Regions from separate parts of the Scandinavium sp. M-37 genome, predicted to be linked through region 4. Evidence: predicted binding sites of a transcription regulator. Region 4 holds the regulator's gene; each other region holds the start of a gene.
What was found. Region 4 encodes PurR, which represses purine synthesis genes. Its sites were predicted from a motif close to CANGCAAACGTTTGCNTG; they were not measured.

Region 1 (7,402 bases), on a different contig from region 4:
GCCGATAAACCGTGGATTGAGGACGTGGTGCCGTATTATCAGGGCAGCACATGGTACGTGGCACACAATGCCAGCTTTGACCGCCGCGTATTGCCGGAAATGAACGGCGAGTGGATATGCACGATGAAGTTGGCCCGCCGCCTGTGGCCGGGTATTAAGTACAGCAATATGGCGTTGTATAAATCACGCAAACTTAACGTGGCCACGCCGCCGGGTTTGCATCATCACCGCGCGTTGTATGATTGCTACATCACCGCCGCGCTGCTGATTGATATTATCAATGTCTCCGGCTGGAGTGCCGATCAGATGGCCGATATCACCGGTCGTCCGGCGTTGATGACCACCTTCACCTTCGGTAAATATCGCGGAAAACCGGTGGCAGAGGTAGCTGAGAAAGATCCCGGCTACCTCCGTTGGCTGTTCAATAATCTCAACACGATGAGCCCTGAACTGCGCCTGACGCTGAAACACTGGCTGGGCGAGTAGCTATCGCGGCGCCTGGCCCGGCAAAGTGCCCTGGGCCAGCGCAATCAGGAACGTGAATTCCATCGCCACCCCTTCATAGCTTTTAAAGCGCCCCGACTTACCGCCGTGCCCGGAATCCATATCGGTGCACAGTAACAACAGATTGTCGTCAGTTTTCAGCTCGCGCAGCTTCGCCACCCATTTTGCTGGCTCCCAGTATTGCACCTGGGAATCATGCAGTCCGGTCGTGACCAGCAGATGCGGATACGCCTTTTTCTCGACGTTGTCATACGGGCTGTAGCCTTTCATGTAGTGGTAATACTCAGGATCTTGCGGATTGCCCCACTCCTCAAACTCTCCGGTGGTCAGCGGGATAGATTCATCGAGCATGGTAGTCAGGACATCAACAAACGGCACCTGGGCTATCACGCCGTGGAACAGGTCGGGACGCTGGTTAATAGCGACGCCCATCAGCATCCCGCCCGCACTGCCACCCATGCCGTAACAGAGTGAGGGATTGCCATAGCCCTGCGCCAGCAGTGCGTCGCAGACATCGAGATAGTCATTGAAGGTGTTGTTCTTTAGCAGGAACTTACCGTCTTCATACCACTGCTGCCCCAGCTCACCGCCGCCACGAACGTGAGCGATGGCAAAGACGAAGCCGCGGTCGAGCAGGCTTAATCGGCTGCTGCTGAAATCCGCATCCATGCTGGCACCGTAAGAGCCGTAGCCGTACACCAACAGCGGATTGTTGCCCTGGCGGAAATGCTCCCGGTGATAAACCAGTGACACCGGCACTTCCACGCCATCCCGGGCTTTGATCCATAAATGTTCACTGCGATAACGGCTGGCATCAAACCCGGTCACTTCCTGCTGCTTAAGCACGGTGCGCTCGCCGGTATCCATGTTCAGTTCGAACAACGTATCCGGCGTGGTCATGGAGGAATACCCGTACCGCAGACGCGAAGTGTCAGGCTCAGGATTGTACGCCAGCCAGGTGACATACGCCGGATCGTCAAAGGCTATCCCGATGGATTCACGCGTTTTCCGGTTTATCTGGCGCAGGCTGGTCAGCCCGTGCTGACGCTCTTCGACCACCAGCCAGTCAGTGAACAGCGTAAAACCCTCCAGCATCACGGCGTCGCGCGGAGGGATCAGCGCTTCCCAACGTCGTTCATCGCGCACCGGGCTACGATACAGACCGAAGTTTTTGCCGTCACGATTCGAGCGCAGGTAAAAATTATGCTGGAAATGGTCGAGGCTGTATTCATGATCCTTCCGACGTGGCAGGAAGCACAGCGGCTGCGCATCCGGCAACTCGGCATCGAGCAACAGGACTTCACTGGTGGTGGCGCTCGCCAGATGGATAATCACATAGTGCTTTGAACTGGTTTTATGCAGGCTGACGTAAAACGTGTCGTCTTTCTCTTCGTACACCAGCTCGTCCACCGTCTCCGGCATCCCGACGGTATGTCGCCAGACCTGATACGGCAACAGCGTGGTTGGGTGTTTTCGCACGTAATACAGCGTCTGTGAATCATTCCCCCAGACAAACCCCGGCTCAACGTTTTCCAGCGTCTCAGGGTACCAGTTGTCGTTCTCCAGATTTCTGATACGCAGGCCATACTGGCGACGGGACAGATAATCCTCCGTCAACGCCATCAGGGTATTGTCAGGAGAAATGCCCAGCCCACCGAGAGTGTAGAACTCGCTGTGCGCCGCACGCTGATTTCCATCCAGCAGCAGCTCCCAATCGTTCCACTCCTCTTTCTGCACCGACTGACGCTGATAAATCGCGTACTCGCAGCCCGGTTCGTAAATCTGGCGGTAGCGATAACCGTTTTTGGCGTAAGGCGCGGACACCTCACGCTGCGGGATACGATCGACAATTTCCTTGAGCACCTGTTCCTGCAGGGTACGCTGCGAGGCCATGACCTCATGCCCGTAGTCGTTCTCCTGTTTCAGGTACTCAAGCACGGCGGGCTGCGCGCGGTCGTCGTCACGCAGCCAGTAGTAGTTGTCGATGCGGTTGTCGCCATGAAGGCTCATGGCGTGGGGAATACGTTTTGCTTTGGGTGGCATGTCATTGTTCTTCTGCAAATTACCTTACCCTAAGGGTGGCAAATGTGCAGAGCGATGCAAGCGAAACATGCCATTCTGTCGTTAAAGCGACTGTTTTTGCGCTTTTAAATCCGCTTCGATGCCATCGCGCACCTCCTGAGGAATTTTCAGCGCATCGCCGAGCGCATTAAGATAGCTCCGCTCCATAAAGTGATCGATATCGATGGCGGCACAGCTGAGGAAATAAAGCTCCAGGGCTTCCTCTTCATTGCGTACATCTTTCGCCAGCCGTTGCGGATCCAAAGGCTGAGCAATCGCTTTCTCGACCAGCTCACGCCCCTGCGCTTCCACCCCCGCTTCACGCAGCTGCTGGTCAATCGCCGCACGTTCTTTCTCGTCGATGTGCCCGTCACTTTTCGCCGCAAACACCAGCGCCAGAATCAAACGCTCGGTGCGCACATCCAACGGGCTGGTTTGCTGCCCATACTGCGGCTCGCCCTGATGAGCGGTGCGGATCTTGTCTTTGTATTTGTTCCATAACACGGTACCTGCCACCGCCCCGCCGCCGACCAGCAGCGCGCCGGTGCCATATTTTGTCAGCAATTTACGTGACGATTTACTGGAGACCAGTAACCCAGCCAACCCGCCGAGCGCCCCCGGCACCAGCAGTTTACTGAGGCCCTGCTCGCCCGATGACTGAGCAGAGGAGGAAGAAGATGATTGTCCGAGCAGTGATTGAAGCTGATTGAGCCAGTTTGCCATTTTGCCCTCACGACGCAGTAATAATTTCCTTAGCCTAAGCGAGACGATGTCAGGAAATGTCTGGCCTGGCTAAAGATGCGCAAAGTACAACGTTTCATCCGGGGTCAGGTTGCCACAAGACACACGCAAACGTTTTCGTATATACTGACGTCCATTTTTTTACTGTGGAAATTCGTTATGACTGTACTAGGCACCGCGCTGCGTCCGGCGGCAACCCGCGTAATGTTATTGGGCTCTGGCGAGCTGGGTAAGGAAGTGGCTATTGAATGCCAGCGGTTGGGGATAGAAGTTATCGCCGTCGATCGCTATGCAGACGCGCCGGCGATGCACGTGGCCCATCGCAGCCATGTCATTAACATGCTGGACGGGCAGGCGCTGAAGGCGCTGGTCGAACGGGAAAAACCGCACTTCATCGTGCCGGAAATCGAAGCCATCGCCACCGATATGCTGATAGAGCTGGAACTGGCGGGTCAAAACGTGGTGCCCTGCGCCCGCGCTACCAAACTCACCATGAACCGCGAGGGCATTCGTCGTCTGGCGGCAGAAGAGCTTCGCCTGCCAACGTCGAGCTACCGTTTTGCTGACAGTGAAGAGAGTTTCCGCGCGGCGGTGTCTGAAATCGGCCTGCCCTGCATCATCAAACCGGTAATGAGTTCTTCCGGCAAAGGTCAGAGTTTTATTCGCCGCGAAGATCAACTCGCGGCGGCGTGGGAGTATGCCCAACAAGGTGGACGGGCAGGCGCCGGACGTGTGATCGTTGAAGGCGTGGTGAATTTTGATTTTGAAATCACGCTACTGACCATCAGCGCGGTGGACGGCGTGCATTTCTGTGCCCCTATCGGTCATCGTCAGGAGGATGGCGACTACCGCGAATCATGGCAGCCCCAGCAGATGAGTGCCCTGGCCCAAGAGCGGGCGGAAAACGTCGCTCGTGAAGTGGTGCTGGCGCTCGGCGGCTACGGTTTGTTTGGCGTGGAACTGTTTGTCTGTGGCGATGAGGTGATTTTCAGCGAAGTGTCGCCGCGCCCGCATGACACCGGGATGGTGACGCTCATCTCCCAGGACCTGTCGGAGTTTGCCCTGCACGTTCGCGCGTTTCTGGGTCTGCCGATTGGCGCCATTCGCCAGTACGGCCCTTCTGCCTCGGCGGTAATTCTGCCCCAACTGACCAGCCAGAATGTTCGCTTCAATAACGTGGAAGCCGCACTGGGTGCGGGCGTGCAGTTGCGTCTGTTCGGTAAACCAGAAATTGAAGGCACGCGTCGGCTGGGCGTAGCGTTAGCGACGGCTGATGATGTTGAATCGGCGGTTGCACGGGCAAAAGCCGCTACAGGTGCGGTGGTCGTTCAGGGGTAAGTTGTTCAGGGGTAAAAAAGGCGGGTCGCATTAACGCGACCCGCCCAGTTTTCCGTTCAGCCAGCAAACGTGATTACTTCGCGCCTTCAACCGCTTCGCGAGCAATTTTGGTGATGCGGTCGTAATCGCCCGCTTCCAGCGCATCCGCTGGAACCAGCCAGGAACCCCCGATGCACAGCACGCTTTTCAGCGCCAGGTAATCGCGATAGTTCGCCGGGGAGATGCCGCCAGTTGGGCAGAAACGAATATGCGCGAACGGACCAGCAATCGCTGCCAGCGCTTTGGTGCCACCGTTGGCTTCTGCCGGGAAGAATTTGAACTCTTTCAGCCCGTAGTCCATGCCCAGCATCAGTTCAGACACGGTGCTGATACCTGGGATCAGCGGAATGGTGCCTTCGGTTGCCGCTTTCAGCAGCGGCTCGGTCAGACCCGGGCTAATCGCGAACTGTGCGCCCGCTTCCGTCACTTCTTTCAACTGCTGTACGTTAGTCACGGTACCGGCCCCAACAATAGCGTCCGGCACTTCCTTCGCGATAGCACGGATGGCATCCAGGGCGCATGGCGTACGCAGGGTCACTTCCAGAACACGGACGCCACCTGCAACCAGCGCTTTTGCCATCGGCACCGCGTGTTCCAGTTTATTAACCACGATAACCGGGACAACCGGGCCGTTGGTCAGGATAGCTTCTGCACTTGTTTTCCAGTTTTTCATCAGAGTTTTTCTCTCGCCAGAATGATCAATCTTGTCGTATTAAAAAGTGATGCAGGTCGCGCCCTGCTCGGCACCGGAGAGATTCTCACGCAGTGCGCTAAACATTTCACGCCCGGTCCCTACCCGGGATGCACTCAGGTCCGGCAGATGCGGTTTACGAGCAGCCAGTTCGGCTTCATCTACCAGCAGCGTCAGCTCGCCGGTTTGTCCATTGACGCGAATCATGTCGCCGTCGCGAACTTTCGCCAGCAGCCCGCCGTCATAGGCTTCAGGCGTGACATGGATGGCTGACGGCACTTTACCGGATGCGCCTGAGAGTCGTCCATCGGTAACTAATGCGATTTTGAAACAGCGGTCCAATAATACACCTAATGGCGGCATAAGTTTATGCAATTCTGGCATGCCGTTGGCTTTTGGTCCCTGAAGACGCACCACGACGACGCAATCTTTGTCCAGCAGGCCCGCTTCAAACGCTGGCAGCACGTCATGTTGGCTCTCAAACACCACCGCCGGGGCTTCGATAATCTGGTTCTCAACCGGCACGGCGGACGTTTTCATCACTGCCCGACCGAGGTTGCCACTCAGCACTTTGGTGCCGCCGTGATGCGAGAACGGTTTATCAATGCTGGCGATCACGCTGTCATCCAGCGACGTCTCGGCCCCTTCACGCCAGTCCAGCTCGCCGTTATTGAGCCACGGCTCCATGGTGTAACGACGCAGGCCGTGACCGGCGACGGTTTCTACGTCCTCATGCAACAGACCGCCTTTCAGCAGTTCACGCACCAGGACAGGCACGCCGCCTGCCGCCTGGAAGTGGTTGATATCCGCCGGGCCGTTCGGGTACAGGCGAGCCATCAGCGGCACCACGTCAGACAGGTCAGAGAAATCATCCCAGTTGATGATAATCCCCGCCGCACGCGCCATCGCCACCAGATGCATGGTGTGGTTAGTGGATCCCCCGGTCGCCAGTAGCGCCACGATGCCGTTGACCACCACTTTCTCATCGAACATTTTACCCAGCGGCATCCATTCGTTGCCGTTGCCGGTCAAACGGGTGACCTGACGGGCGGCGGCGGCGGTCAATGCTTCACGCATTGGCGCATCCGGGTGTACAAACGACGACCCCGGGAGCTGCATGCCCATGAACTCGATAACCATCTGATTGGTGTTCGCTGTACCGTAGAAAGTACAGGTTCCCGGCGCGTGGTAGGAGGCGGCTTCGGATTCAAGCAGCGCCATCCGGTCGACTTTACCTTCCGCATACAGCTGACGAATACGGACTTTTTCTTTGTTCGGCAGACCGCTGGCCATCGGGCCAGACGGAATGAAAATCGATGGCAGATGACCAAACGACAGTGCGGCCATCGCCAGGCCCGGGACAATTTTGTCACACACACCGAGATAAAGCGCACCATCAAACATGTTGTGAGACAGCCCTACCGCCGCCGACATGGCAATCACTTCCCGGCTGAGCAGAGACAGCTCCATTCCATCCTGCCCCTGGGTTACGCCATCGCACATGGCAGGTACCCCGCCCGCAACCTGTGCTACGGCGTTTACTCCTTGCAGCGCTTTGCGGATAACGTCCGGGTAATGCTCGTAAGGCTGATGGGCGGAAAGCATGTCGTTATAGGAGGTAATGATGCCGATATTGTTACGCAGCATACTTTTCAGCGAGGCCTTGTCGTCTGGCTGGCAGGCCGCGAACCCGTGTGCGAGGTTACCGCAGGCCAGACGGGAGCGCTGAACGGTGTCAGATTTAGCCTGATTGATGCGCGCGAGGTAGGCGCGACGGGTGTCTTTCGAACGCTCGATAATGCGATTTGTTACGCGTAACAATGACGGATTCATAATAGCTCCTCAAATACTGAGTGTCTGGGCTTAGGCATTAACACGATATTCAGGAGTCATTAACAATGCTGAAACGCGCTTGTGCTGTAGCTCAGGGGCAAATTCATCTTCCGTCAGTGTAATAAAAAAAGCCCCGGTGGTGAACCATCCGGGGCTTAAAAGTATAAATATCGTATGAGATGCTGTGTCAGATCA
Region 2 (7,402 bases), on a different contig from region 4:
CCAGCCCCGGGAACGACGGGACTGGCCGGTGTTAACGGCGATTATTCGCCGTATACGTTAAAGTCGAAATACTTCTTCGCCAGCTTGTCGTAGGTGCCGTCGGCACGCATTTCAGCAAAGGCTTTATTCAGAGCAACACGCAGTTCGTCATCCTCTTTACGCAGGCCCATACCGGTACCTACGCCGAACAGTTTTTCATCCTTAATGGACGGGCCGCCAAACTGATAATCTTTGCCGATAGGCTGCTTGAGGAAACCTTCGCTTGCCGCCACTTCATCCTGGAATGCGGCGTCGATACGACCTGCCGTCAGGTCAGAATAGATATTGTCCTGGCCCTGATAGGAGACGATTTCGATACCTTTAGGTGCCCAGTGCTCATTGCCGTAGGTTTCCTGAGTGGTACCTTGCAGCACGCCTACGCGTTTGCCTTTGAGCGTGTTCAGATCTGGCGTAACCGGGCTGCCTTTTTTAACCACCAGGCGGGAATTTGCGGCATAGAGTTTGTCAGTGAAGGCAATCTGCTGCTGGCGTTTTTCCGTAATGGAGAGTGAGGACATGATGGCGTCGATTTTTTTCGCCTGCAGCGATGGGATCAGCGCATCCAGCGGGTTCTCGACAAAGGTACATTGCGCTTTAATACGCTTACACAGCTCTTTTGCCAGTTCGATGTCAAAACCAACTAATTCCCCCTGTGAATTCTTGGATTCGAAGGGAGCATAAGTCGGATCTGTGCCAATACGTACTTTCTGCGGAATGGCTGCGAAAACCGTAGAAACGCTGGAAAGTGCCAACGCAAGAGAAAGAGACAACGCCAGTTTTTTCATAACTATCCTCAACAGACTGTCATTTAACGGGTATTCAGAAGTATTAGAACAGTTATCGTGCCACCTTTTATGCGGATAAGGCAAAAGGTTATCGGACAATTACGCACTTTTTTTGCATTAATGATGCTTAACTATGCATTGTTGCACCATAACAGTGCGATAATTGCACCAGTAAAAAGCATTATCGCGTAATGCCACACATGTATAGATAACTGTTCCGCCCGAAAGGCCCAGTTGCCCGGGCCCGTACAGTCTTAATCACCGTAGACGTTAAAGTCGAAATACTTCTTCGCCATTTTGTCGTAGGTGCCGTCTTTACGCAGTGAGTCAAAGGCTTTGTCGAAGGCCGCTTTCAGCTCGGTATCGTCTTTACGCATGCCCACGCCGGTGCCGTCGCCGAAGTATTTCTTGTCTTTCACGGACGGGCCCGCAAAGGCGAACGCTTTCCCGGCTGGCTGTTTCAGGAAGCCTTCGCTGGCCGCGACTTCATCCTGGAATGCCGCGTCGAGACGTCCGGCGGAGAGGTCAGAATAGATAAGATCCTGGTTCTGATAGGCCACCACGTCGATGCCTTTGGTACGCCAGTTGTCATTGGCGTAGGCTTCCTGAGTCGAGCCCTGCAACACGCCCACGTGTTTACCTTTCAGCGATTCCAGAGTGGGAACAATCGGTGAGCCTTTGGCGGCGATCAGGCGGGAATCCGCCGCATACAGCTTGGCGGAGAAACCGATTTCCTGCTGGCGTTTTTCGGTGATCGACAGAGAGGAGATGATGGCGTCAATTTTCTTCGCCTTCAGGGACGGGATCAAAGAGTCGAAATCGGTGCCGACCCAGGTACATTTCACCTGCATGCGCTTGCACATTTCGTTACCCAAATCGATATCAAAGCCAACGAAATCCCCTTTCGCATCCTTGGAGGAGAACGGCGCGTAAGTGGCGTCAGTGCCGATACGAACAGTCTGCGGCAGCGCGGCAAATACGCTGGAAGCACTGCTTATCCCCAGCATTAAAGAGAGAGCCAGAACCGTCTTCTTCATACATTACCCTTAAGTGTCGTGATGCAGTTGCGTGTTATGTAATCTATCGTGTTGTGTGGTGTTGCAGTCCAGCTCTGCACGTTTTATGCCACCTTAACGCCTGCTCAAAAAAACAGCGTTAAATGTGTTAATGAATAGTTGCAGAGTTGTCTCAGGAATGAAAGATAACAGCTCTAACGGATAAACCGCAGCGCTAAACGGCGAAAAAGGGGATTAAATGTTGAGGATTTGATCGGGATTGCAAAATCGCCTGGTCGACGCACACGCACCAAAAAGATGCACTATCTTAGTGCGTCGATTACGCACCCTGCCAGCGGGTGAACAGGTCTTCGGGCAACGTGATATCAAACTGATCGAGGACGCGATTAACCGTCTGATTAATCACATCATCCAGCGTTTGTGGCCGGTGATAAAATGCCGGAACCGGTGGCATGATAATCGCGCCAATTTCTGCCGCCTGCGTCATCAGCCGCAAATGACCCAGATGCAGCGGCGTTTCACGCACGCATAGCACCAACGGGCGCCGCTCTTTTAACACCACGTCAGCCGCCCGGGTCAACAGGCCATCGGTATAGCTGTGGACAATGCCGGAGAGCGTTTTGATTGAGCACGGTAGAATGGCCATCCCCGCCGTTTTAAACGAGCCCGAGGAGATATTGGCGGCGATATCACGCGCGTCGTGGACCACATCAGCCAACGCCTGCACATCACGCAAAGAAAGGTCCGTTTCGAGGGCCAGCGTTTGACGCGCTGCCTGGCTCATGACCAGATGGGTTTCCACTTCTTCGACGTCACGCAGCACCTGCAACAGCCGTACGCCATAAATAGCGCCGCTGGCACCGGAAATTCCAACAATGAGTCGTTTCATGATTGCGCCCTGTCATCGTACTGGGGCTGACTTTGCCGTATTTCAGAGGGAGTTGCAAGGAAAGACGCCCTCTCGTACGGAGAGGGCGTGAAGACGCATAGCTTAAAGGCAATTAACCTTCGTTGTGCATCTCGAGGTTTTCGACTTCGTTCTGACGCGCCAGCGCTTTGCTGTCATCGTTGCGCAGAGTGTCGAGATAATCGAGGTACTGCTGGTTAACGTCTTTGGTGACGTACACCCCGTTAAAGACCGAGCATTCAAACTGCTGAATATCCGGGTTCTCGGCGCGCACCGCGTCGATAAGGTCATTCAGATCCTGGAAGATCAGACCGTCGGCACCGATAATCTGGCGGATCTCATCCACTTCACGACCGTGCGCAATCAGCTCGGTCGCGCTTGGCATATCGATCCCGTAGACGTTCGGGAAACGAATTTCCGGTGCAGCCGACGCCAGGTACACTTTCTTCGCCCCGGCTTCACGGGCCATCTCGATAATCTGCTCTGATGTCGTGCCCCGCACGATGGAGTCATCAACCAGCAGCACATTCTTATCGCGGAACTCAGCGCGGTTGGCGTTCAGCTTACGGCGCACCGATTTACGGCGCAGCTGCTGGCCCGGCATGATGAAAGTGCGGCCGACGTAGCGGTTCTTCACAAAGCCCTGACGATACGGCTTGTCGAGAATACGGGCGATTTCCAGCGCGATATCGCAGGAGGTTTCCGGGATCGGGATAACCACGTCGATGTCCAGGTCTTCCCATTCGCGGGCAATTTTCTCGCCGAGTTTGGTGCCCATGTTCACACGTGCGCTGTAGACCGAAATTTTGTCGATAAACGAGTCCGGACGCGCGAAGTAAACATACTCGAACAGGCACGGATTGCTCACCGGGTTGTCAGCACACTGACGGGTAAACAGCTGGCCTTTTTCGGTGATGTAAATCGCTTCACCCGGTGCTACGTCACGCAGGAATTCAAAGCCCAGCGTATCAAGCGCCACGCTTTCAGAGGCCACCATGTATTCGGTGCGCCCGTCGCCGATGTCACGCTTACCGAGCACCAGCGGACGAATGCCGTTAGGGTCACGGAAGGCCACCATGCCGTGACCGATAATCATCGCCACACAGGCATACGCCCCGCGGATCAAGCGATTAGTGGCAGCAATGGCGGCGAAGATATTGTCAGCTTCCAGCGGATAATGGCGGAAGTTGTCCAGCTCGCTGGCAAAGATGTTCAGCAGGATTTCAGAATCGGAGGTGGTGTTGATATGGCGGCGCTTCTCTTCAAACAGCTTCTTGCGCAGCTCGTGGGCGTTGGTCAAATTGCCGTTGTGCGCAAGGGTGATGCCGTAAGGTGAGTTAACGTAGAAAGGCTGCGCCTCAGACGCGCTGGAGCTGCCAGCAGTAGGGTAGCGGACGTGGCCGATACCCATATTGCCCTGCAGGCGCTGCATATGCACGGCGCCAAACACATCGCTCACCAGGCCGTTGGCTTTACGCAAACGGAAGCAGTTGTTTGCATCAATGGTGATGATGCCCGCGGCATCCTGCCCACGGTGCTGAAGCACCGTTAACGCGTCATAAATCGACTGGTTTACCGGCATAACACCGGCGATACCGACAATACCGCACATACGTCATTTTCCTCGTTCAGAACTCCCCAAAGCTTATGCTTTGGGCAAGAAACTTGACGAGCTTTGCAGATAGTCAAAAAACATCCGGATGACGACGCTGAACTGCGGGATAAGCTGTGACTTTTGCCAGTCATCGCTTTTCGAAAAGCCGGTAAAGGTATCGAGGAAGAACAGTATGGCGGCAACGATAAGCACTCCACGCAGCGCACCAAAACAGATCCCAAGCACCCTGTCGGTACCCGACAGGCCCGTCTTTTCAACCAGCGTACCGATAACATAGTTAACGATAGCACCGACGATTAGCGTCGCGACAAACAGCAGCGCGATAGCTATCCCGTTTCGAACCAGTTCGTCTTCAAAGCCCGTAAACCAGACAGACAGATAAGTGTAGTAATGACTGGCAACAAAGAAAGCACAACCCCATGTTACCAGTGACAATGCTTCACGAACAAAGCCGCGGATGAGGCTTACCAAACAAGAAAAACCAATCACCGCAATAATGGCGTAATCAATCCAGACCATAGTTGTCCCACGATTTTACGCCCTGTCGTCCAGTTCGGGGCGCATTCTAACAGAAAAAGAAAACGTTTGCGTAGGGATTTCCTTTCCCCGCCCAAATAAAAATGGCGCTGAAAAAACGTTCAACGCCGGGTGGGCTTTTGGCCTCTGAGGGCACTTTTCAGCCCATGTCGATTTTCATCGATTTGGTTCTCTCCCCGACGTTGCGCCGGGTAGGTAAACTGCTAGTTAGGGCTATACCCCATCACCACGCCGCTCAGACCAGACAGCTGTTTCAGCTCGCCAAGCGAGCCTTTCATCTTGTCTTTCGAGGCATCTGGCCCCACCAGAATACGGGTGATTTTCCCCTGTACCGGTGTGGAGGGGGCGGTAAATACCCGGTATCCCGCGCCGCGCAGTTTGCTGACGATTTCATTGACCTTGTCGGCGTTCTTCAACGCGCCCAACTGCACGACATACGCTTTGCCGGTTGGCACCGGTTTGTCTTCTGCCACCGGTTTCTGTTGCGCTGGCGGCGCTTCAGACGCGGCAGCCAACTGATCGCGGGTGTTATCCCGCGCTGGTTTGGTCTGAGTCTGTACCTGCGGTTTCGGGGCGACCGGTTTTGGCTTCGGCTGCTGAACCGGCGGCGGGACCTCATCTAACCCATTCGTGCTGCTGTTCGCCGCATAGCGAGACGCATCCAGCGACGGCGCGGCCGCATCACCCGCCCTGACCTCTTCCGCTGCGCCTTCTGGCGGCTGGGAAGGCAGTGCCTGAGTCACCGCAGGCAGCATATCCGGCTCATCCTTATCGCCCGGTTTTGGCACCAGCGGGATAGCCGCGAACTCGTCCTGGTAATGCTTTTTCTGACCATCCAGCAGCCCCGGAAGCACAATGACTCCTAATGCCACCAGCGCAATGGTTCCGACTAAACGATTCTGAAACTTACTCGCCACCGGTTCTCCCCGCGTCCATCTCTTCCATTACATGGGCTACCGTGTGGAACGAACCACACACCAGCACCGTATCTTGTGGGCAGGCATCAGCCATCGCGGCGTGCCACGCCTGCGCTACAGTGGCATAGACTGCGCCGTCGCGCAAATGTTCCACCAGCTGTTCCGCCGTCGCGCCACGTGGGCCTTCCAACGGGGCGCAATACCAGCAATCGACCACGTCTGATAAACAGGCCAGGGTGCCAGCAATATCCTTATCATGAAGCATACCAATCACTGCCAGCGTGCGCCCGGTTGCAGGCTGCATTTTCAGACGTTCCGCCAGATAGGCCGCCGCATGGGGATTGTGTGCCACATCAAGGATCAGCCGTGGCGAGTCGCTCACCACCTGGAAACGCCCCGGCAGCATCGCATTGGCAATACCGTCGCGCAGGGCCTGTTCGCTGATAGCAAGGCCACTCGCGCGCAACGCGGCCAGCGCCGTCGCTGCGTTTGGCTGTGGCACCTGCGGCAATGGCAGATGAGTCAACTCGCCCTGCGCATCGCGGAATTGCCAGCCGCTGTCGCTCACGTGGTACTGCCAGTCAACGCCGCGACGCAACAGCACTGCGCCCTTCTCTTGAGCGACCTCAGCAATCGTCTGCGGCATATCCGGTTCACCGACCACCGCCGGTTTGCCCGCGCGGAACACGCCCGCTTTTTCGCGACCAATGCTTTCGCGGTCTGGCCCCAGCCAGTCGGTATGATCCAACGCGATGCTGGTCACCACCGCCACGTCCGCATCGACGATATTAGTCGCGTCCAGACGGCCACCGAGCCCCACTTCGAGGATAACCACGTCGATCTGCGCCTGCTTAAACAGCCATAAGGCAGACAGCGTACCGAACTCAAAATAGGTCAGGGAAGTCTCTCCCCGGGCCTGTTCAATTTCAGCAAACGACGCGGTGTGAGCCGATTCAGCCAGCTCACCACCCTGCACGCGTACGCGCTCGGTGTAACGGACCAGGTGCGGGGAGCTATAAACGCCGACTTTAAACCCTGCGGCCATCAGCACCGATTCGAGGGTACGGCAGGTGGTGCCTTTCCCATTGGTCCCCGCCACGGTAAACACGAACGGGGCCGGTTTCAGGACGCCCATCCGGGCGGCGACCTCGCTCACGCGAGCCAGTCCCAAATCGATGGTTTTACTGTGCAGGTGTTCCAGATAAGAAAGCCACGCAGCAAGGGGCGACGTGGCGAGAGGAGTGAGTTCTTTTTCCATGATACCCGCGATAGTTAACGGTTAGCACAAGCAAAAAGGGCAGCGCCGTCTGGCCCTGCCCTTTGCATTATCAGGCCTCTGGTTCCTGATCCGGTACCGGCGGTACCACCACGGCTTCACGCGGTGCATCCGGGTTTGGTGCCGGGAGATTCATCAGCTTCGCCAGAATGCTGGCAAGCTTAAAGCGCATTTCCGGGCGACGGACGATCATGTCGATCGCGCCTTTCTCGATCAGGAATTCACTGCGCTGGAAGCCCGGCGGCAGTTTTTCACGAACGGTCTGCTCGATAACGCGTGGACCGGCAAAACCGATCAGCGCTTTCGGCTC
Region 3 (7,402 bases), on a different contig from region 4:
CCCATCGCGGGGTTGAAGGGCGGTTGTACGCCGGAGTCCTCGGCGCGGTTATCCTGACCTTTCTCTCCGCGTGGGCCGATAGCGCCTGGCTGCACGGCCTGTTGCGCTTAGTGATTGGGGCCATGAGCGGGTGGGCGATGGTACTCACTGCGGCATGGACTAACGAACGCCTGGCGCACGCTGGCCGACCGGGGCTGAGTGCGGCGGTATTTGCCGGGCCGGGGGCGGGCATTGCGCTGAGCGGTTTGCTGGCGGTATACATCCATTCGCAGCAGTTAAGCGCCGGGCGTGGTTGGCTGCTGTATGGCCTGCTGGCGCTGGTGTTGGTAGCGTTTGTTTCCCGCTGGCTGCCACGACCTGGTGATTTCCATCGACCGGGCGTCAAACCTGAACCGCTGACCTTAACCCCCAATTTGAAACGTCTGGTCTGGAGTTACAGCCTGGCGGGATTTGGCTACATTTTGCCTGCCACCTTTCTGTCGCAAATGGCCGCCGCGCGTTTTCCCGACAGCCTGTTTGCCCAGTTCCTGTGGCCGGTCTTTGGCGCGGCAGCGGTGGTCGGTATTGGTGTGAGCATTTTGCTTCGCGGGGTCGGTCATAGCTATCAACGACTGGCGATAGTGCTGTGGTTACAGGGCGCAGGGGTGTTGGCGGCGTGGCTGGTGCCGGGTATGAGCGGGCTGGTTATCGGAGCGTTGCTGGTCGGAGGCGGTTTCCTCTGCGCGGTTCAGCTGTCCTTACTGTATGGGCGCGAGCTCGCCCCACAGCATACCCGTTACATGGCCGGTTTGCTGACCACCGGGTATGCCGTCGGTCAATTGGTCGGGCCAATGACTTCTGCGCTGTCGACCTGGCTTACCCAGCGTCTCGAACCGGCGCTTGGCGTGGCCGCCATCGCGCTGTTGGTGGGCGGGGCGCTGGTCTGGCGTCCACAGCAAGAAAGGTTAAGCCAATTTCAATAATTATCGCCGTGAATACTGGATTCTGTGCGCGGCCTCACGCACAATGAGTGCTCACTTTGCCCTCAGAGTGCAAAGGTCGCCACACCTGCAGGAGAACAAGAATGTCATCATTGAGTAAAGAAGCCGCCCTGGTTCATGAGGCGCTGTTAGCGCGTGGTCTCGAAACGCCGCTGCGTCCGCCGGTTAATATGGACAATGAAACGCGCAAGCGTCTTATTTCCGGTCATATGAGCGAAATTATGCAGCTGCTCAATCTCGATCTCAGCGATGACAGCCTGACCGAAACGCCGCACCGCATCGCCAAGATGTACGTCGACGAAATCTTCTCCGGTCTTGATTACGCCAACTTCCCAAAAATCACCGTCATTGAGAATAAAATGAAGGTGGATGAAATGGTGACCGTGCGCGACATCACCCTGACCAGCACCTGCGAACACCACTTCGTGACCATCGATGGCAAAGCCACCGTGGCCTATATCCCGAAAGAGTCGGTGATTGGCCTGTCGAAAATTAACCGCATCGTGCAGTTCTTTGCCCAGCGTCCACAGGTTCAGGAACGTCTGACGCAGCAGATCCTCACCGCGCTGCAAACCCTGCTCGGAACCAATAACGTGGCAGTGTCAATTGATGCGGTGCATTACTGTGTGAAAGCGCGCGGTATTCGTGACGCGACCAGCGCCACCACCACCACGTCGCTGGGCGGCCTGTTTAAATCCAGCCAGAACACTCGCCAGGAGTTCCTGCGCGCCGTTCGTCACCACAACTGATCGTCAAGCGGGTACTCATGGAGCGAAACGTCACGCTGGATTTTGTTCGCGGCGTTGCCATTCTGGGGATCCTGCTGCTGAATATCGCTGCCTTTGGTTTACCGAAGGCGGCCTATCTTAACCCCGCCTGGTACGGGGAGATCACCCGCCGCGATGCCTGGACGTGGGCAGTTCTCGACCTGTTTGCGCAGGTCAAATTCCTGACGCTGTTTGCTCTGCTGTTTGGCGCGGGCCTGCAACTGCTGTTGCCGCGCGGTAAGCGCTGGATCCAATCCCGACTTTCTCTCCTGGCGTTACTCGGCTTTGCCCACGGTTTGCTGCTTTGGGATGGCGACATCCTGCTGGCGTACGCCCTGGTCGGGCTGGTGTGCTGGCGTATGGTACGGGAAGCGCACAGCGCAAAGTCGATGTTCAATACCGGGGTGGTGCTGTATGTGATAGGCATCGCGGTGCTGCTGCTTTTAGGGCTGATCTCCGGTGATGCGCCGAACCGTTCCTGGATACCGGATGTCGCCAATCTTCAGTATGAACATTACTGGAAGCTGAAAGGCGGCATTGAAGCGGTCAGCAATCGCGCGGATATGCTGTCTGATAGCCTGCTGGCACTTGGGGCGCAGTACGGCTGGCAGCTGGCAGGCATGATGCTCATGGGTGCGGCGCTGATGCGCAGCGGCTGGCTGAAAGGCCAGTTCAGCCTGACGCATTATCGCCGGGTCGGCGCGTTACTGATAATCATGGGTCTGTTGATCAACCTGCCTGCGGTGATCGCGCAATGGCAGCTGGCGTGGGCCTACCGCTGGTGTGCGTTCCTGTTACAGGCCCCGCGTGAACTGAGCGCCCCGTTCCAGACTATCGGCTACGCCGCGCTGGCGTACGGCTTCTGGCCACAAATTTGTTCCTCCCGTCTGGTGGGGGCTATTTCCTGCGTCGGGCGTATGGCGCTGTCCAACTATCTGCTGCAAACCCTCATCTGCACCACGTTGTTCTACCGGTTCGATTTGTTCATGAAATTCGACCGGCTGACCTTGCTCGCCTGGGTGCCAGCCATTTGGCTGGTGAATATCCTCTTTTCCGTCATCTGGCTGCGCTACTGCCGTCAGGGGCCGGTGGAATGGTTATGGCGACAGTTAACCGCACGGGCCGCAGGGGTATCCATTTCTAAAACATCCAGATAACGATCTGGATCACAATCATTAACAAAACGGATGTAACCGTTTTCATCGGTGTGACCTTCTTCACGTAGTCCTTGTCATGTCGCTGCCAGAATAGCCACCTTGCTCAACACAGGGGGTGACTGTGAGTTGCTGCCATTTTCGACAGGACGGTGGTTATGATCACCATTCGTGATGTGGCCCGCCATGCGGGTGTTTCCGTCGCGACCATTTCCCGCGTGCTCAATAACAGCCCGCTCGTCAGCCCTGAAACCCGGGAACGGGTGATGAGCGCCGTAGCGGAGCTGGGCTATCGGCCCAATGCCAATGCTCAGGCGTTGGCAACACAGGTTAGCGATACCATTGGCGTAGTGGTGATGGACGTGTCGGATGCGTTCTTTGGCGCACTGGTGAAGGCCGTCGATACCGTTGCTCAGCAGTTTCAAAAAAACGTGCTGATCGGCAACAGTTATCACGAGGCTGAAAAGGAGCGCAACGCTATTGAAGTGCTGATCCGCCAGCGCTGCAATGCGTTGATTGTGCATTCCAAAGCATTGAGCGATGCCGAACTCAGCGAGTTTATGCACCAGATCCCCGGTATGGTGCTGATCAATCGCATTGTTCCTGGCTATGAATACCGCTGCGTCGGGCTGGATAACGTCAGCGGGGCGATGATGGCCACGCGAATGCTGCTCAATCAGGGGCATACTCGCGTCGGCTATCTGGCGTCCAGTCATCGAATTGAGGATAACCAACTGCGTCAGGAAGGCTGGCTGCGTGCGTTAAGCGAGCAGGGCATTGCTGCGCCCGAAGCATGGATTGGCACCGGCTCACCGGATTTACAGGGGGGCGAAGCGGCGATGGTGGAGCTGCTGGGGCGTAATCAGGGGCTGACGGCGGTGTTTGCCTACAACGATAACATGGCCGCCGGGGCGCTGACCGCGTTGAAAGATAACGGGATTGCGGTCCCGCAGCATCTGTCGTTGATTGGCTTTGATGATATCCCGATTGCCCGTTACACCGATCCGCAGTTAACCACCGTACGCTACCCGATAGTCTCCATGGCAAAACTGGCGACGGAACTGGCGTTAATGGGCGCGGCAGGCAACCTCGACAGCACCGCAACCCACTGTTTTATGCCAACCTTAGTACGTCGTCATTCGGTGGCGCTAAAGCAATCTGTGGGGGCGATCACTAACTTATAATGTCGCGTGATGTAACCGCTTTCAATTTGTGAGTAAATTCACAGTATCTTAACATTCGCCTGTCTATGATGTCAGCGTTTGTAAGGCTGAAACACTATGTAACGGTGATTAATCACTTTTAGTAGTGCAATAAAGCGCTAAACAATCAATTAAACGCACGTCTGGAGCGTTACCGAACACGGAAGATGGTTTTGGATAAATTTAACTTCGGCGGTCAGTAACAATTCCATAACGTTGTGCCTGCCGACATAAAGCTACCCTGCAAAAAAAATAACCGGAGATACCATGAATAAGAAGGTGTTAACCCTGTCCGCTGTGATGTCTTGCATGTTGTTCGGCGCTGCTGCTCACGCAGCTGATACTCGTATCGGCGTCACCATCTACAAATACGACGATAACTTCATGTCTGTGGTGCGCAAAGCGATTGAGAAAGACGGTAAATCAGCCCCGGACGTACAGCTGCTGATGAACGACTCTCAGAACGACCAGTCAAAACAGAACGACCAGATCGACGTCCTGCTGGCGAAAGGCGTGAAAGCGCTGGCCATCAACCTCGTTGACCCGGCTGCGGCAGGCACCGTTATCGAGAAAGCACGTGGTCAGAACGTGCCGGTGGTGTTCTTCAACAAAGAGCCGTCCCGCAAAGCGCTGGACAGCTATGACAAAGCCTTCTACGTCGGTACTGACTCTAAAGAGTCTGGCGTTATCCAGGGCGACCTGATTGCTAAACACTGGGCGGCAAACCCAAATTGGGACCTGAACAAAGATGGTCAGATCCAGTTCGTGCTGCTGAAAGGCGAGCCGGGCCACCCGGATGCTGAAGCGCGTACCACCTACGTTATCAAAGAGCTGAACACCAAAGGCCTGAAAACTCAGCAGCTGCAGCTCGATACCGCAATGTGGGATACCGCTCAGGCGAAAGACAAAATGGACGCATGGCTGTCCGGTCCTAACGCCAACAAAATCGAAGTGGTTATCGCCAACAACGATGCGATGGCAATGGGTGCGGTAGAAGCGCTGAAAGCACACAACAAATCAAGCATTCCGGTATTTGGTGTCGATGCCCTGCCAGAAGCGCTGGCGCTGGTGAAATCCGGTGCGATGGCCGGTACCGTGCTGAACGATGCGAACAACCAGGCGAAAGCGACTTTCGATCTGGCTAAAAACCTGGCTGATGGCAAAGAAGCGGCTGCTGGCACTGACTGGAAAATCGAAAACAAAGTGGTTCGTGTTCCATACGTTGGTGTAGATAAAGACAACCTGGCACAGTTCATCGGTAAATAATTTTATTTAAGTGTATATCTCCCGTGCTGGATAGTCAGCACGGGAAAACATTCGCGCAGCCAGGGTTAACTATGGTCAGCAATAAAACAGAATCGTCAGGTGAATTCTTGTTGGAAATGAGCAATATCAACAAGTCATTCCCCGGCGTCAAAGCGCTCGATAATGTTAATTTGAAAGTCCGTCCTCATTCCATTCACGCACTGATGGGAGAGAACGGGGCTGGCAAATCGACATTATTAAAATGTTTGTTTGGGATCTATCAAAAAGATTCCGGTAGCATTATTTTTCAGGGTAAAGAGATAGATTTCCATTCCGCCAAAGAAGCACTGGAAAACGGTATTTCGATGGTTCACCAGGAATTAAACCTGGTTCTCCAGCGTTCGGTAATGGATAACATGTGGTTGGGCCGTTATCCGACCAAAGGGGTGTTTGTCGATCAGGAAAAAATGTATCGCGACACCAAAGACATTTTCGATGAACTGGATATTGATATCGATCCTCGCGCCCGCGTGGGTACGTTATCGGTATCGCAAATGCAGATGATCGAAATTGCCAAAGCGTTCTCTTATGACGCCAAAATTGTGATCATGGATGAACCGACGTCTTCCTTAACGGAGAAAGAGGTCAATCATCTGTTTAAAATTATCCGCAAGCTGAAAGAACGTGGCTGCGGTATTGTGTATATCTCGCATAAGATGGAAGAAATCTTCCAATTGTGTGATGAAATTACCATCCTGCGTGACGGACAGTGGATTGCCACTCAGCCGCTGGAAGGGCTGGATATGGACAAGATCATCGCCATGATGGTCGGCCGTTCCCTTAATCAGCGCTTCCCGGATAAACACAACACGCCGGGTGAAACCATTCTGGAAGTGCGTAACCTGACCTCGCTGCGTCAGCCGTCGATTCGTGACGTTTCCTTTGATTTGCGTAAAGGGGAAATTCTTGGGATCGCAGGGCTGGTGGGCGCTAAGCGTACCGATATCGTGGAGACCCTGTTCGGCATTCGCGAAAAGTCAGGCGGCACAATTACCCTGCACGGTAAGAAGATTAATAACCACAGCGCGAACGAAGCCATTAACCACGGTTTTGCGTTGGTGACTGAAGAGCGTCGCTCCACCGGGATTTATGCCTATCTCGATATCGGCTTTAACTCGCTGATTTCGAATATGAAGAAATACCGTGGCAAAGTGGGGCTGTTGGATAATTCGCGCATGAAGAGTGATACCCAATGGGTGATTGACTCAATGCGCGTGAAAACCCCAGGACATCGGACGCAAATTGGTTCGCTGTCAGGCGGTAACCAGCAAAAGGTTATTATCGGGCGCTGGTTATTAACCCAGCCGGAAATTTTAATGCTTGATGAACCGACGCGCGGTATTGACGTAGGTGCCAAGTTTGAAATTTATCAGCTGATTGCGGAGCTTGCCAAAAAAGAGAAAGGGATAATCATTATCTCTTCTGAAATGCCTGAACTGCTGGGTATTACTGACCGTATTCTGGTCATGAGTAATGGTCTGGTTGCCGGCATTGTTGACACTAAAACTACTACGCAGAACGAAATTTTACGTCTTGCGTCATTGCACCTTTAAGATCAGGGGCTCCTCATGAGTGCGTTAAATAAAAAAAGTTTTCTCACTTACCTGAAAGAGGGCGGTATTTACGTCGTTCTTTTAGTATTACTGGCTATTATTATTTTCCAGGACCCGACGTTCTTAAGTCTGCTGAACTTGAGTAACATCCTGACCCAGTCTTCGGTGCGTATTATTATCGCCCTCGGCGTTGCCGGGCTGATTGTGACTCAGGGTACTGACCTGTCCGCTGGTCGCCAGGTCGGCCTGGCCGCGGTGATTGCCGCGACGCTGTTGCAGTCGGTGGACAATGCCAACAAAGTATTCCCTGATCTCGCAACGCTGCCTATTCCGCTGGTACTGCTGATCGTCTGCGCTATCGGCGCGGTAATTGGCCTGGTGAACGGGGTGATCATTGCTTATCTGAACGTGACGCCGTTTATCACCACCCTGGGCACGATG
Region 4 (7,402 bases):
AAATTACCGCCCCGCCCGCGGCCGCGCCCAGCGCATTCCCCAGATTGAACGCCCCGATATTCACCGATGACGACAGGCCAGGCGCTTCATGGGCCACGCGCATAACGCGCATTTGCAACGGAGGCACCACCGCGAAGGTCGCGGCACCCCAGACAACCATGCTCACGGCCGCGCCAATTTCGCTCTGCGCCAGCCATGGAATCGACACCATGATAACAATCAGCAGCAACAAGAAGCCTTTCAGCGTGCCGGTCACCGAACGGTCGGCAAACTTGCCGCCCAGATAGTTACCCAGCGAGAAACCAACCCCAATCAATACCAGCATCGCGGTAATAAACAGCGGAGATGCCGACGTCAGGGTATGCAGCACTGGCGAAATGTAGGTGTACAGGGTGAACATCGCGCCTGCGCCGAGCACGGTGGTCAACAGGGCCGTCAGCACCTGTGGACGCATCAGCACCGACAGTTCCTGTTTCACATTCGGGCGTTCACCGCTGCTACCTTTTGGCAGTGAGAACCACAGACTGAGCATCGCCACCAGGCCCAGACCAGCCGTTGCCAGGAACGACATCCGCCAGCCGATGGTTTCCCCGAGCCAGGTTGCCGCCGGAACCCCGCCGATGTTGGCGACAGTCAACCCCATAAACATGGTTGCCACCGCGCTAGCCTGTTTGTGTTTCGGCACAACGCTGGCGGCCACTACCGAGCCAAGTCCAAAGAATGCCCCGTGGTTCAGGCTGGTAATAATGCGCGACAGCAGCAGCGTGGTGTAATCCGGCGCGATAGCCGAGAGCACATTACCGAGAGTGAAAATCGCCATCAGGAAAATAAGCGCATTACGCCGTGCGCGATGGGAGAGCAGCAGCGTCATCAGCGGTGCACCGACCATCACACCAATGGCATAAGCACTGATCAGCATTCCCGCCACGGGAATAGAGACATCGACGCCTTTGGCAATCACCGGCAGCAGGCCCATCGGCGAAAACTCCGTGGTGCCTATGGCAAACGCCCCTATCGCTAAGGCCAGCAGGGGAAAATTGATTTTCATGTAACGACTCCGGTCAGCCATCCTCCAGGAAGGGAGATGGTGCAAAAACAGAAGTCAAAAGCATGACATCAATCACAAAAAAACAGAAGTAAACAAAATGGCAAAAGTTTTTTGCGAATTTGATAACAATCAGAAGGGATATGTGAAGGAGGAAGAGGTCTCTCCCTCCGGGTAAATCAGTGCAGTACGGCGGTCAGCCCGGCGGCCACGATCACGGCCAGAGCAATTACGGTCGTCATTAAAGAGAGCTTCAGGTCGGTACTCATCAATTTTTCTCCTTTTAATCCCCACAACAAAAGTGAGCCTGCTCATTTTTGCACAATCATACGCAAAAATCTCGCAGGTTTTCGGCGCATAACGATTTTTCTCTTTCCCTTTCCGTAAGAATCAGACAAAATTCCACGCTAATTTAAAAGCGTAGCAGCCATTGACCCCCTCCCGTCGTTCTGTGTCGTTTCCCGGCGTACCGCAATTCAAATGAATTGTATCCAGGGTGTGTAAAGGCAAACGTTTTCGTGTCGATAATCAGGCGTAAGGAAAGGGTCTGGAGTGAGAACGAATGGCAACAATTAAAGATGTAGCGAAACGCGCAAACGTTTCCACTACAACTGTATCACATGTAATTAACAAGACTCGCTTCGTAGCGGAAGAAACCCGCAACGCGGTATGGGCAGCCATCAAAGAGCTGCACTACTCGCCAAGCGCCGTGGCGCGCAGCCTGAAGGTCAATCACACCAAGACTATTGGCCTGCTGGCGACCAGCAGCGAAGCCGCTTATTTTGCCGAGATCATTGAAGCCGTTGAGAAAAGCTGCTTCGAAAAAGGCTATACCCTGATTCTGGGTAACGCCTGGAATAACCTCGAAAAGCAGCAGGCGTATCTGTCGATGATGGCGCAAAAACGCGTCGATGGTCTGCTGGTGATGTGTTCTGAGTACCCGCAGTCGGTACTCGACATGCTGGAAGAGTATCGCCACATTCCGATGGTGGTAATGGACTGGGGAGAATCAAAAGCCGATTTTACCGACTCCGTGATTGATAACGCTTTCCAGGGCGGCTATCTGGCCGGACGTTATCTGGTCGAACGCGGTCACCGAGAAATTGGGGCGATCCCTGGCCCAATGGAGCGCAACACCGGGGCGGGTCGTCTGGCGGGCTTTATGAAAGCGATGGAAGAAGCGCAGATTAACGTGCCTGAAAACTGGATCGTGCAGGGCGACTTCGAGCCGGAATCTGGTTATCGCGCAATGCAGCAGATCCTTGCGCAACAGCCGCGCCCTACCGCCGTCTTCTGCGGCGGCGACATCATGGCGATGGGTGCCTTGTGTGCCGCTGACGAGATGGGTTTACGCGTGCCGCAAGATATCTCCGTTATCGGTTACGACAATGTGCGCAACGCCCGGTTCTTTACCCCAGCGTTAACCACCATTCACCAGCCAAAAGATTCGCTGGGCGAAGCCGCTTTCGACATGCTGCTCGACAGGATCGTCAACAAACGTGAAGAGTCGCAGTCGATTGAGGTGCATCCGCGTCTGATCGAACGCCGCTCGGTGGCCGACGGTCCGTTCCGCGACTATCGCCGCTAATCACCTCTCAGGGGCCGGTTATTCCGGCTCCTGCAACCACTCTTTATTCAGCGTTTCGCTGTCCCCCAGATAGTCCAGCAGCCAGCTTAACGCTGGTGACATATCATTTTGTTGCCAGGTCAGGCAACACGCCGCATCCGGGAACGGATTTTCCAGTTCCAGCGCCACCCACTCACCGCTATCGATGTACGGTCGGGCAAAGTGCGTAGGCACCATTCCGGCGCATAAACCGGCAGATAAACAGGTCGCGGACGACTCCCAGTCCGGCACGACAATCCGTTTCTGGTTATCCAGCAGCCAGGTGATGCGTTTGGGCAATGAGCGTGAGGTGTCTTCGCGCACCAATGATGGCCAGGTGCGCAACACGTCATCACTCAGCGGACCGCGCATTTGCGCCAGCGGATGTCGGCTGGAGACCACACAGTTCCAGCTCAGCATTCCCATATCGCGAAACGCGTAACGTCCCCCGACCGGGATCGCCTGTGTGGCACCAATCGCCAGTTCGACACGCCCGTCGGATAACGCATCCCACACGCCGTTGAACACTTCCTGGAACACGCACAGTTCGACGTCCTGAAAGTGGCGATAAAAATCGACAATCAATTGCCGGGTGCGCTCCGGTCGAACAATGTTATCCACGGCAATCGCCAGACTGCCGCGCCAGCCGTTGGCAATTTGCTGGCACTGCTGGCGGGTGATCTGCATTTTTTTGATAACAGATCGCCCCTCCTTCAAAAACCACGCCCCCGCGGGCGTTAATTCGACGTCGCGATGCCGTCGTTCAAACAGTGGAACCGCCAGCCACTCCTCCAGCTGACGGACGGTATAACTGACCGCAGAAGGCACACGGTGCAACTCCTGCGCGGCGGAGGTGAAGCTGCCGTTACGCGCCACGGCGTCCACGACTTCAAGCGAATATTCTGACCACATAGGCTGCCTACAAAAAATTTGATTCCATCAGCCAAATATTAGCGTTTCACAAGCGAAGTTGCACTCCCTACACTCTGCTGCCATGTACACCTGCGACGAGAAATAAAATGAACAAGCTTCCTGGTAAAGGATTTTTATGCTGGCTAGCGGGCCTGAGCGTGCTCGGTTTTCTGGCGACCGATATGTATTTGCCCGCTTTTGCGGTAATTCAGAATGACTTACAGACACCGGCGGCAGCCGTTAGCGCCAGCCTGAGCCTGTTCCTGGCCGGATTCGCGTTTGCCCAGCTGCTGTGGGGACCGTTGTCCGACCGATATGGTCGGAAACCCATTCTGCTGACCGGGCTGGCCATTTTTGCCATCGGCTGTATCGGCATGCTGTGGGTAAGGGACGCCACCACGCTGCTGGTGCTGCGCTTTATTCAGGCCTTCGGCGTGTGTGCCGCTGCCGTCACCTGGCAGGCGATGGTGACCGATTACTATCCGGCGGAGCGCACTAACCGCATTTTCGCGACGGTGATGCCGCTGGTAGGGCTTTCCCCGGCGTTGGCTCCGCTGCTCGGGAGTTGGATCCTGCACCACTTCGAATGGCAGATGATTTTCGCCACTCTGTTTGCCATTACCCTGGTACTGATGATCCCGGCCCTGCGTCTGAAAAAGCCAACGCAGAACGTGCCGCATAAAACCGAGAAAGCCCTGACCTTTATGACCCTGCTTCGCTCTCGCGATTATCGTGGCAATGTGCTTATCTATGCCGCCTGCTCCGCCAGCTTCTTCGCCTGGCTGACCGGTTCACCGTTCATTCTTAACGCTATGGGTTATGGCCCAACGGTGATTGGTCTGAGCTACGTGCCACAAACCATCGCCTTCCTGGTGGGGGGTTACGGCTGTCGGGCCGCATTGCAGAAATGGAACGGCCAGCAGATGTTGCCGTGGCTGTTACTGGCCTTCGCGGTGAGCGTGGCGGGGACCTTTGCGGTAGGCCTGACCGCAGGCAGCTCCCTGACCGCCCTGCTGATCCCGTTCTGCCTGATGGCAATGGCCAACGGCGCGATTTACCCTATCGTAGTGGCTCAGGCGTTACGTCCGTTCCCACAGGCGACCGGACGTGCGGCAGCCCTGCAAAACACCTTACAGCTCGGCCTGTGCTTCCTTGCAAGCCTGGTAGTCTCCACGTTGATTGCCACCCCGCTGCTGACCACCACCAGCGTGATGCTGTTCACCGTGCTCCTGGCGGGTTGGGGATATCGGATGCAGTATGTTGCGCAGCGTGATGAAAATGAAGGCGCAGCGCGCGAATCACACGCATAGTGTCGGTAGCAACTATGTAACAACTCAGTCATTAGTTTGCTAAGAATTTTTTATTGAATCACTCATTTTTGCGGCCTATACTGATTCTGCATTACATAATTACGATAAATATGAACAATTAACGGGGGAACGGATCTCCCCCGTTTCCCCACGGATGGCCTTTCGGCAAGGGATATCTCCCTTCCTCTGTTCTACGTCGGATAGCAGACTCACGGCAACGTCCGTGAGAGTTCTCACATAACCAAAAAAGCGTCTACGCTGTTTTAAGGTTCTGATCACAAGCCGCGTGATGGAGAAGCTATGAGTTCATCGTGTATAGAAGAAGTAAGCGTGCCCAATGATGACTGGTATCGAATCGTCAACGAAATGTTGAGTCGGGCCGGTATCAGAATTAATGGTTCCGCCCCCTCAGACATCCGGGTTAACAACCCTCTCTTCTTTAAGCGCGTGCTACAGGAAGGGTCACTGGGATTAGGCGAGAGTTATATGGACGGCTGGTGGGAATGCGAACGTCTGGATCTGTTTTTTCAGCACGTTCTTCGTGCCGGACTTGAAAGCCAACTCCCCCGCCACCTCAAAGATACGCTACGTGTCGCAGGCGCCCGCCTACTCAATTTACAAAGTAAAAAACGTGCCTGGATAGTCGGCAAAGAGCATTATGATTTGGGCAATGATTTGTTCAGTCGGATGCTTGATCCGTTCATGCAATATTCCTGCGCGTACTGGAAAGAGGCGCAAACCCTCGAACAGGCGCAAGAGGCCAAGCTGGATCTCATCTGCCAGAAACTTCAATTGCAGCCTGGAATGCGGGTACTGGATATCGGCTGCGGCTGGGGCGGGCTGGCGTATTACATGGCGAAAAACTACGGCGTCAGCGTGGTCGGGGTGACCATTTCTGCCGAACAGCAAAAAATGGCCCAGGCGCGTTGTGAAGGGCTGGACGTGCAAATCCTGTTGCAGGACTATCGAGATTTGCAGGACCAGTTCGACCGCATCGTATCTGTCGGCATGTTTGAACATGTCGGGCCAAAAAATTACGCCACCTATTTTAATGTGGTAGACCGTAATCTGAAACCAGACGGCCTGTTCCTGCTGCACACCATTGGGTCGAAAAAAACGGATAATAATGTCGATCCGTGGATCAATAAATATATCTTTCCGAACGGCTGCCTGCCCTCGGTTCGCCAGATTGCTATCGCCAGCGAGCCGCACTTTGTGATGGAAGACTGGCATAACTTCGGCGCCGATTACGACACCACGCTGATGGCCTGGCATTCTCGTTTTATAAATAGCTGGCCGGAAATTGCTGACAATTATTCAGAGCGTTTCAAAAGGATGTTCTCGTATTATCTGAACGCCTGCGCAGGGGCATTTCGCGCCCGTGATATTCAGCTTTGGCAGGTGGTTTTCACGCGCGGTGCCGAGGGCGGTTTACGCGTCGCACGCTAAAAAAACAAACCCCGGCAAGCCGGGGTTCTTTTTATTCTTCCGCGCTAAGACGCTTTATCGCCGATTCTTTCGCGGCCAGTACGCGCTCAACCGTATCGACCACCGCCTGGGTTTGCGGATCAATCTCGATATTCACCTTCTCGCCTAACTTCTTCTTGCCAAGCGTGGTGCGCTGCAATGTTTCCGGGATCAGATGCACGCAGAAACGGGTCGGTGTGACTTCCCCTACCGTCAGGCTAATGCCATCAATACCAATAAACCCTTTGTACAGGATGTATTTCATGAGGGTCGGATCCTGAACCTTAAACCATATCTGACGGTTATTTTCAGAGGTCAGGATTTTCGCAACGTCGGCAGTGGTCATAATATGGCCGGACATCAAATGGCCGCCAATCTCATCGTTAAATCGCGCCGCGCGTTCAACGTTCACCACATCACCTTCTTTTAACTCGCCCAGGTTGGTAATGCGCAGCGTCTCTTTCATCAGATCAAAACTGATGTGACTGCCGTTAATTTCGGTCACCGTCAAACAGCACCCGTTATGCGCAATGGACGCCCCGGTTTCAATTCCGTCGAGCATATGCTCCGGCATTTCAACCACATGGGTGCGAAAGTTCGGTTTTTCGTCGATGGACACAATTTTTGCCGTGCCCTGAACGATTCCAGTAAACATGCCATTAACTCCTGTCTCTAAATCATCACCGTCTTTTATATCCCGAACAATAACAGTTGCGATTGTACCTTGCCAGTCAGGTAGTGCTCCCTGCCATTTTTTGACTGGCTTAATACCCATTACTCGCTACAATATATTCGAAAATTCCTCTGCTCTTTCTTCTTGCTGCCCGTGTTGGCGGCTTTGTTAGTCTCTTCAACAATAACAATCAATAAAAGGTATTCACCCGTGCAAAAGTACGTTATTGAAGCGCGCCAGCTTCTCGCGCTGGCCATCCCGGTCATCATTGCGCAGGTGGCGCAGACCGCAATGGGCTTTGTCGATACGGTCATGGCGGGGGGGTACAGCGCCACCGATATGGCCGCCGTTGCCATCGGCACCTCTATCTGGCTCCCGGCCATTTTATT

Region 1: the regulator PurR is predicted to act here: its motif matches at 3,411-3,428, upstream of purT (formate-dependent phosphoribosylglycinamide formyltransferase).
Region 2: the regulator PurR is predicted to act here: its motif matches at 4,937-4,954, upstream of cvpA (colicin V production protein).
Region 3: the regulator PurR is predicted to act here: its motif matches at 2,934-2,951, upstream of galS (HTH-type transcriptional regulator GalS).

Annotation. Positions count from the first base shown of each region.
Region 1 covers NZ_JBIGIN010000003.1:112,485-119,886, forward strand. The annotation lists gene exoX (exodeoxyribonuclease X) at 1-486, shown strand, start outside; gene ptrB (oligopeptidase B) at 487-2,547, opposite strand; gene ACG0Z5_RS03800 (tellurite resistance TerB family protein) at 2,629-3,288, opposite strand; gene purT (formate-dependent phosphoribosylglycinamide formyltransferase) at 3,466-4,644, shown strand; gene ACG0Z5_RS03810 (bifunctional 4-hydroxy-2-oxoglutarate aldolase/2-dehydro-3-deoxy-phosphogluconate aldolase) at 4,718-5,356, opposite strand; gene edd (phosphogluconate dehydratase) at 5,396-7,207, opposite strand.
Region 2 covers NZ_JBIGIN010000005.1:172,431-179,832, forward strand. The annotation lists gene hisJ (histidine ABC transporter substrate-binding protein HisJ) at 42-824, opposite strand; gene argT (lysine/arginine/ornithine ABC transporter substrate-binding protein ArgT) at 1,079-1,861, opposite strand; gene ACG0Z5_RS06275 (UbiX family flavin prenyltransferase) at 2,160-2,729, opposite strand; gene purF (amidophosphoribosyltransferase) at 2,842-4,359, opposite strand; gene cvpA (colicin V production protein) at 4,393-4,881, opposite strand; gene dedD (cell division protein DedD) at 5,103-5,816, opposite strand; gene folC (bifunctional tetrahydrofolate synthase/dihydrofolate synthase) at 5,806-7,074, opposite strand; gene accD (acetyl-CoA carboxylase, carboxyltransferase subunit beta) at 7,145-7,402, opposite strand, start outside.
Region 3 covers NZ_JBIGIN010000005.1:33,191-40,592, reverse strand. The annotation lists gene ACG0Z5_RS05680 (YbfB/YjiJ family MFS transporter) at 1-962, shown strand, start outside; gene folE (GTP cyclohydrolase I FolE) at 1,064-1,729, shown strand; gene yeiB (DUF418 domain-containing protein YeiB) at 1,747-2,904, shown strand; gene galS (HTH-type transcriptional regulator GalS) at 3,060-4,085, shown strand; gene mglB (galactose/glucose ABC transporter substrate-binding protein MglB) at 4,371-5,369, shown strand; gene mglA (galactose/methyl galactoside ABC transporter ATP-binding protein MglA) at 5,441-6,961, shown strand; gene mglC (galactose/methyl galactoside ABC transporter permease MglC) at 6,977-7,402, shown strand, end outside.
Region 4 covers NZ_JBIGIN010000001.1:13,403-20,804, reverse strand. The annotation lists gene ACG0Z5_RS00115 (MFS transporter) at 1-1,048, opposite strand, end outside; gene ACG0Z5_RS00110 (YnhF family membrane protein) at 1,225-1,314, opposite strand; gene purR (HTH-type transcriptional repressor PurR) at 1,608-2,633, shown strand; gene punR (DNA-binding transcriptional activator PunR) at 2,652-3,563, opposite strand; gene punC (purine nucleoside transporter PunC) at 3,671-4,873, shown strand; gene cfa (cyclopropane fatty acyl phospholipid synthase) at 5,174-6,322, shown strand; gene ACG0Z5_RS00085 (riboflavin synthase subunit alpha) at 6,354-6,995, opposite strand; gene mdtK (MdtK family multidrug efflux MATE transporter) at 7,224-7,402, shown strand, end outside.